Regions from separate parts of the Pseudoalteromonas sp. J2K-J599 genome, predicted to be linked through region 1. Evidence: predicted binding sites of a transcription regulator. Region 1 holds the regulator's gene; the other holds the start of a gene.
The links. The regulator sigma-54, encoded in region 1, starts transcription at its own class of promoters, with help from an activator protein. The targets are predictions, from matches to a motif close to GTTGGCACGNNNNTNGNNT.
Positions count from the first base shown of each region.

Region 2: a site for sigma-54 is predicted at 1,752-1,770, ahead of AC5NT5_RS07435 (EF-hand domain-containing protein). Genes of this name have one in related genera too.

Region 1 is NZ_CM200271.1:630,886-634,313, forward strand. It holds gene ptsN (PTS IIA-like nitrogen regulatory protein PtsN) at 1-431, opposite strand, end outside; gene hpf (ribosome hibernation promoting factor) at 436-723, opposite strand; gene AC5NT5_RS02800 (RNA polymerase factor sigma-54) at 750-2,249, opposite strand; gene lptB (LPS export ABC transporter ATP-binding protein) at 2,319-3,044, opposite strand; gene lptA (lipopolysaccharide transport periplasmic protein LptA) at 3,041-3,428, opposite strand, start outside.
Region 2 is NZ_CM200271.1:1,627,058-1,630,485, reverse strand. It holds gene rluB (23S rRNA pseudouridine(2605) synthase RluB) at 1-450, opposite strand, end outside; gene scpB (SMC-Scp complex subunit ScpB) at 447-1,037, opposite strand; gene AC5NT5_RS07435 (EF-hand domain-containing protein) at 1,189-1,710, opposite strand; gene AC5NT5_RS07430 (hypothetical protein) at 1,938-2,369, opposite strand; gene xthA (exodeoxyribonuclease III) at 2,610-3,416, shown strand; gene AC5NT5_RS07420 (energy-coupling factor ABC transporter permease) at 3,422-3,428, shown strand, end outside.

The DNA.
Region 1 (3,428 bases):
TGGTAAAGCTCAGTATCAGATTTTGCACTGCGTAACTGTTTACAAAAATCTTTGTTGTTTAGTTTATCAGCAATGGTTGCTAGAGTCTTTAAGTGCTGCTGGTTATCGCCATCTGGTACGATGAGTGCGACGAAAATATCAACAGGGCGATTATCGATTGCATCAAAGTTTATTGGAGTTTCGCTAACGAGCACTAAAGCCAAAGGCTCTTCTGCACCGCTCATTCTTCCATGAGGAATAGCAATGCCACGTCCTATACCTGTACTACCTAATTTCTCTCTGCTCATTAAAGCATTAAGAATATCTTGTTGCGGTAAATACGGAAGTTTGTCGTGAGCAAGTTCGCTAATGAACTCTAAAATTCTTTTTTTGCTATTAAAAAGGACCGCAGCTTTGCTGCAGTCCTGGCATATAAGTGAACTTAATTTCATCATATTAGTGTCGAGCAAGCTTCTCTTTGTGTTTGATTACTTGGCGATCGAGCTTGTCGATCAACGAGTCAATAGCGGCATACATATCTTGATGTTCTGTAGAGGCAAATAGCTCAGCACCGCTTACGTGTATTGTGGCTTCTGCTTTTTGATTTAATTTTTCTACATCGAGAATGACATGAACATTATTAATATGATCAGAGTGTCTTTCAAGCTTCGCAAATTTAGTATTAATATAGTCTCTTAGTGAATCGGTTAATTCTACGTGACGACCAGTTAAGTTTAGTTGCATAAGCATTACCCTCTTAGTTTAGCGTCTTAAATCAGACTTTTACGCTGATTTGACGGTGGAATAGCAAGAGATTCGCGGTATTTTGCGATTGTACGTCTCGCTACTTTAATTCCTTGCTCAGCCAATATATCCGCTATTTTGCTATCACTCAATGGTTTTGCTGAGTTTTCTGCTGCGATTAATTTTCGGATAAGCGCACGTATTGCTGTAGATGAACATTCACCACCGTTTTCAGTACTTACATGGCTTGAGAAAAAATATTTAAGCTCAAATATACCACGGGGTGTATGCATGTACTTTTGAGTAGTTACGCGAGAAATTGTCGATTCGTGCATTTCTACCATTTCAGCAACATCATTTAAAACCATTGGTTTCATGGCTTCAGGGCCATGTTCAAAAAAGCCTTGTTGTTGCTTAACAATACAATTAGTAACTTTTAATAGCGTGTCGTTTCTACTTTCTAAGCTTTTAATAAACCATTTAGCTTCTTGTAAATGTGAGCGAATAAACTGGCTGTCGCCACTTGATTTTACAGTGCGAGACATTGCTGCGTATTGGCTATTAACACGAATTTTAGGCATGCTATCTGGGTTTAATTCGACAACCCAGCGGCCTTTAATTTTTTTAACTGACACATCAGGAATAACATACTCAGATTCTTCCCTTACAATAGTATCTGCAGGTTTTGGGTTGAGAGTATGTATTAGTGTCATTACTTCTTTAAGCTCTTCTTCTTTAAGCTTTGTTTTTTTCATTAATGTACGATAGTCGCGAGCTGCTAATAGATCAATATGCTCGGTTAAAATCATTTTCGTTTCATTAATGTAAGGTGTTTCTTTATCAAATTGATTAAGCTGAATACACAAACACTCTTGTAAACTACGTGCAGCAATACCAACAGGATCAAACAGTTGGATGCGTTTTAATACCGCTTCAATTTCATCAAGTTCAACTTCGTTATCATCTTCGTTTTCTTGATTAAAGCTTTCTAAAATCTCTTCGCAGCTTAGTGTTAAAATACCTGAATCATCGACGGCCTCTACAATCGCAATAGCGATGGCTTCATCGGTAGGGCTAAATGGCGTTAGTTGTAATTGCCACATTAAATACTCATGCAGCGTTTCAGTAGAGGCGCCTTGGTATATTGATTCGTCTTCAGGCATTGGACCTGATGAGGCTGCAGGAGCGGCACTCATGTACTCATCCCAACTGACATCCATAGCCATGTCGTCACTTAGCGTGTCTTTTGCAAGTGCTTCACCAGTATCTTGTTCGTATTCGCTCGGAGCATCATCAGCAGATGCGCTAACAGTTATGTCATCGGTATCAGCTTTTTGCTCGTTTTTACCAGCAGCGTCTTCGGAATAGTCTGCCTCTTCAACCTCTAATAGTGGATTACTGTCGAGAGCTTCTTGTATTTCTTGCTGGAGATCCAATGTACTGAGTTGCAACAAACGAATAGCTTGTTGCAACTGTGGAGTCATTGTAAGTTGCTGGCCCATGCGCAGCTGTAGTGATTGCCTCATGTATCTCTAACAATCCTTTTATGTTGTTATAATTAATACTAGCAGATGCTTAAAGACATGGCGTAAATGTTACAGCCTAAATTGCTCGCCTAAGTAAACATCGCGTACTGTTTTATCATTTAATACGTGTTCTGGAGTACCTGATGCAATCAGCTCCCCATGAGAAACAATGTAGGCTTTTTCACAAACATCAAGGGTCTCTCTTACGTTATGGTCGGTAATTAATACACCAATCCCACGATTTTTAAGATGTTCTATTATTTTCTTTATATCTAATACCGAAATAGGGTCAACACCGGCAAACGGTTCATCCAGTAATATAAATTTAGGATCTGCTGCCAGCGCTCGTGCTATTTCTACACGACGACGTTCTCCCCCCGATAATGCCATACCTTGGCTATCACGAATGTGTTGTATGCTAAATTCATCTAATAAGTTATTGAGCGTGTCTTCTCTGGCTTGTTTATTTAGTTCTTTGCGCGTTTCTAAAATGGCCATTAAGTTTTGATAAACAGTCAGCTTTCTAAAAATCGATGACTCTTGTGGTAAGTAGCCTATGCCTAATCTAGCACGACTATGCATAGGTAAAAGAGTAATATCGTTATCATCAATAGATATTTTACCTTTGTCGCTAGGAACAAGCCCTACAATCATATAAAAAGTCGTTGTTTTACCAGCACCGTTAGGGCCAAGTAAGCCAACTATACTGCCAGCTTGTACTTCAAGGCCGACGTTTTTTACAACTTCACGACCTTTATAGCTTTTTGCCAATAGTTCTGCTTTTAATGTGCTCATGGTTGACCTTTATCGCCTTTTTTACTTTTTTTAGTTTCGATCGGTACTAAAATTGTGTGAACGCGGTCAGTTGAGTTTTCATCTTTTTCGGCACTGATGAGCTGCTGCTCTATGTCGTAGGTAATGCTTTTAGCATTTATTTTTTGTCCGGCTTGCGATACTTGTGCATTACCAACAAGCGTTAAAAAACGCTTAGATACATCATAACGTACTTCGTCAGCACTGGCGCTCATAGTCGTGCCGTCTGATTGCTTTTCTTCAAAGTGCGCAGGGCTACCTGTGGCAATTAATAATTGTTTATTATCACCAAGTTCATCACGTTTGTGTACTTCGAGGCGATCGGCTGTAATGCGGCGATTACCGTGAATAATCTCAACGTTTTTC
Region 2 (3,428 bases), 1.0 Mb from region 1:
TACTTCACCAAATACACGCGCAGAGTATTCACGCTCTACTTCATAGCTTGGGTGCATCAAGCGGTTAGCTAATTCACCATCATTAGTAAAAAGCATCAAACCCGAAGTATTAACGTCTAATCGGCCAACGGCAATCCAACGCTCACCATCAATACGAGGAAGTCGGTCAAATACTGTACGACGCCCTTCAGGATCTTTACGTGTGCTTAACTCACCTTCGGGTTTGTTATACATAATCACACGACAGATTCTATCTGCTTTTTCTTCAATCTTTACAGTGTGCCCGTCTACACGAATTAAATCAGTTTCTTCAACACGGTCACCTAACTTTGCCACTTTACCGTTTACACTAACGCGGTTTGCATCAATGTATTTTTCCATTTCACGGCGTGAGCCTACGCCTGCACGGGCTAAGACTTTTTGTAACTTTTCACCTTGTATAATACTCATTCGGATGGTTCTCTCACAGAAGGATCGCTCAATAACTGGTTAATTTTACTTTGCTGCTCTGTTGGCAGCGCAGGTAAGTTTTCAAGTCCAGTTAACGAAAAATAATCTAAAAATTGTTTAGTAGTTGCATATAAAGCCGGCTTACCCGGAACCTCTTTATGCCCTACCACTTTAACCCACTCTCTTTCGAGTAGGGTTTTAATAATATTCGAACCCGTAGTAACACCCCTTACTTGCTCAATTTCACCGCGCGTAATGGGCTGCCTATATGCAATAAGTGATAATGTTTCCAGTAAAGCACGCGAGTATTTTGGTGCGCGTTCTTGCCACAAGTTATTTAACCAAGGGCTTAAACTACTACATGCCTGAAACCGATACCCACTACCAACTTCAACTAAGCGAATACCACGAGTTTGAAAATGTTCTTGTATTGTATCTATTGCGTCGTTTATTCGCGCCATAGAAATAGCTAAATCTATTAATACAGTATCTTTAAGGTGGCGTTTACTCACAGGCTTATCTGCAACAAAAATAGCTGCTTCAATGATCTCAACTAGTTGTTCATCACTAATTCGCCGACCCGCCATACACACTCTTAACAAATAAAAATACACAGCCATCTATTATGACAGAACAACGCCAAACTAGGAAAATATATCTACTAAATAACTAGATTTTAAACACAAAAAAGCCAGTGATTATCACTGGCTTCTAATTTACTCTTTAAAACAACAAATATTAGCTGTGTTTAATGGCTTCTAATGCATCATCTTCAGCTACTGCGTTACCGTATTTTTTAATGTAACCCATAAACTCGCTTTTGCTAATGCGCTTATCTTGGTTTTTATCCATGTAACCAAAGTGATTTGAAATATCATCATCGTTACCTTCAACTACCGAGATATATCCATTACTGTCGTTATCTAAGCTTGAAAAGCTACTTTCAATTTTATCAAATTTAGCGATTTCAGCTTTAAATGCCGACTCACTTACTTCAGAATCAGTGGCTACTTTACCATTGTTTAACTTCATGTAAGTGTTGAATTCTTTGCGGCTAATTTCATTATCCATATTGGTATCAATATTTGAAAAATGGCCCCAAATGCTATCGTCATCAGCTTCAACTTTTGAGATGTAGCCATCGCTGTCATTATCTAAACTTGCAAAGTCACTGTCTATTCTTTCAAGACCTTGATTAGATGAACAAGCCGCTAGGCTTAATGATGCTAAAATAGTGGCTGCTAATGTTAACTTTTTCATAAGACGTATCCTTCGTAATTAATTAAATGTCACTTTAACTAATACAAATCCAATGCCAATAATAGTTAACTTATAAGAATCAACAACTTAATCTTGATTGGTGCATTTATTGAACAGTTTCAATAAGTTAAGCTTGCAAGCTTTGCAAACAACCTTGTAATTTTTGCAAAAAAATACCCGGTAAAAAACCAGGTATCTCAATTTTAGTTATATAGTTCAGCTAATAATTAGATTGCTGCGTTTTGGTAGCGTTTAACAAACTCAGTAACGTTTTGACCATTACATTTTAATGAGTTTAAGTTACCAATTTTTTGACGAACAGGTGCTAAACCTTGTTTTAAAGCCGTCATACATAATTGAGTTTCTTGTTGAGCGTCTTTTGCAAATACTTCTACTTTCTCAACTGATGCGTTGCTTAATGTCGTTTTTTTAGCAATATCGCGAATATCTTCACCATTACATAAAATGCTTTTAGAAAAACGAGATAAGTAAACGCCGTGCTGAGCAGCTTCTTTACGAGCAACACTAAAGCCTTCGTTTGCGCTTAGTACACATAACTTAGATTCAATTTTATTATCTTGACTGAAGTAAGTATTGCTTTGTGCTGAAGCAGTTGCAGATGCTAATAAAGCAGTAGCTAAAAGTAGTTGAGTTTTCATGAGAGATCCTATTTGAACGAGCTAAACAAGTGAATTTCGCGCATTATATATTCAATAAAGTTAAGTTCAATTGAATTTTTTATTTATTTAAAAAATTAATGCTGCATTTACAATGTTTAAACTTTACCCACCAATTGATCAACATTTGCGCAGCTATTTTCTCATTTCAGTCATGTTATGTACGCGTATTTACTGATACAATTTAAGCTATTAAATAGAACCAATTTCAAGGTAAATTTTATGAAAGTGATTTCTTTCAATATCAATGGTCTGCGTGCTCGTCTTCATCAATTACAAGCAATTATCGACAAACATCAACCAGACGTTATTGGCTTGCAAGAGATTAAAGTTCATGACGAAGCATTCCCACTAGAAGATGTACAAAAAATGGGATATCACGTCTACTTTCATGGCCAAAAAGCCCATTATGGCGTAGCTATGTTATGCAAAAAAGAGCCTAAATCGGTCTTAAAAGGCTTTGCTACCGATACAGAGGAATCGCAAAAACGCATGATAAGCGTCACTGTTGAACAAGATAACGGTCGCGACCTTACAGTCATGAATGGCTATTTCCCACAAGGTGATAATATTAATCACGAAACTAAATTCCCTTATAAACGACAATTTTATAAAGATTTAATGACACACCTTGAAACCAACCACACACCCGATCAAGACGTCATTGTTATGGGCGATATAAACATATCACCTACTGACTTAGATATTGGTATTGGCGACGTAAATGCAAAGCGTTGGTTAAAAACGGGTAAATGTTCTTTTCAACCGGTAGAGCGTGAATGGCTTGCAACATTACTTAATTGGGGCTTTAAAGACACCTTTAGAGAACAAAACCCAGAAACAGACGACCAATATTCGTGGTTTGACTATCGCTCTAAAGGGTTTGTAGATAACCGAGGACTTCGAATAGATGTAGTACTTGCGACTAATGAGCTCGCAGCACGCTGTATAGATACTGGTATTGATTACGAACTGCGCGGTATTGAAAAACCCTCAGATCATGCCCCTATATGGTCAACATTTAAGTAATTACTATGCTCA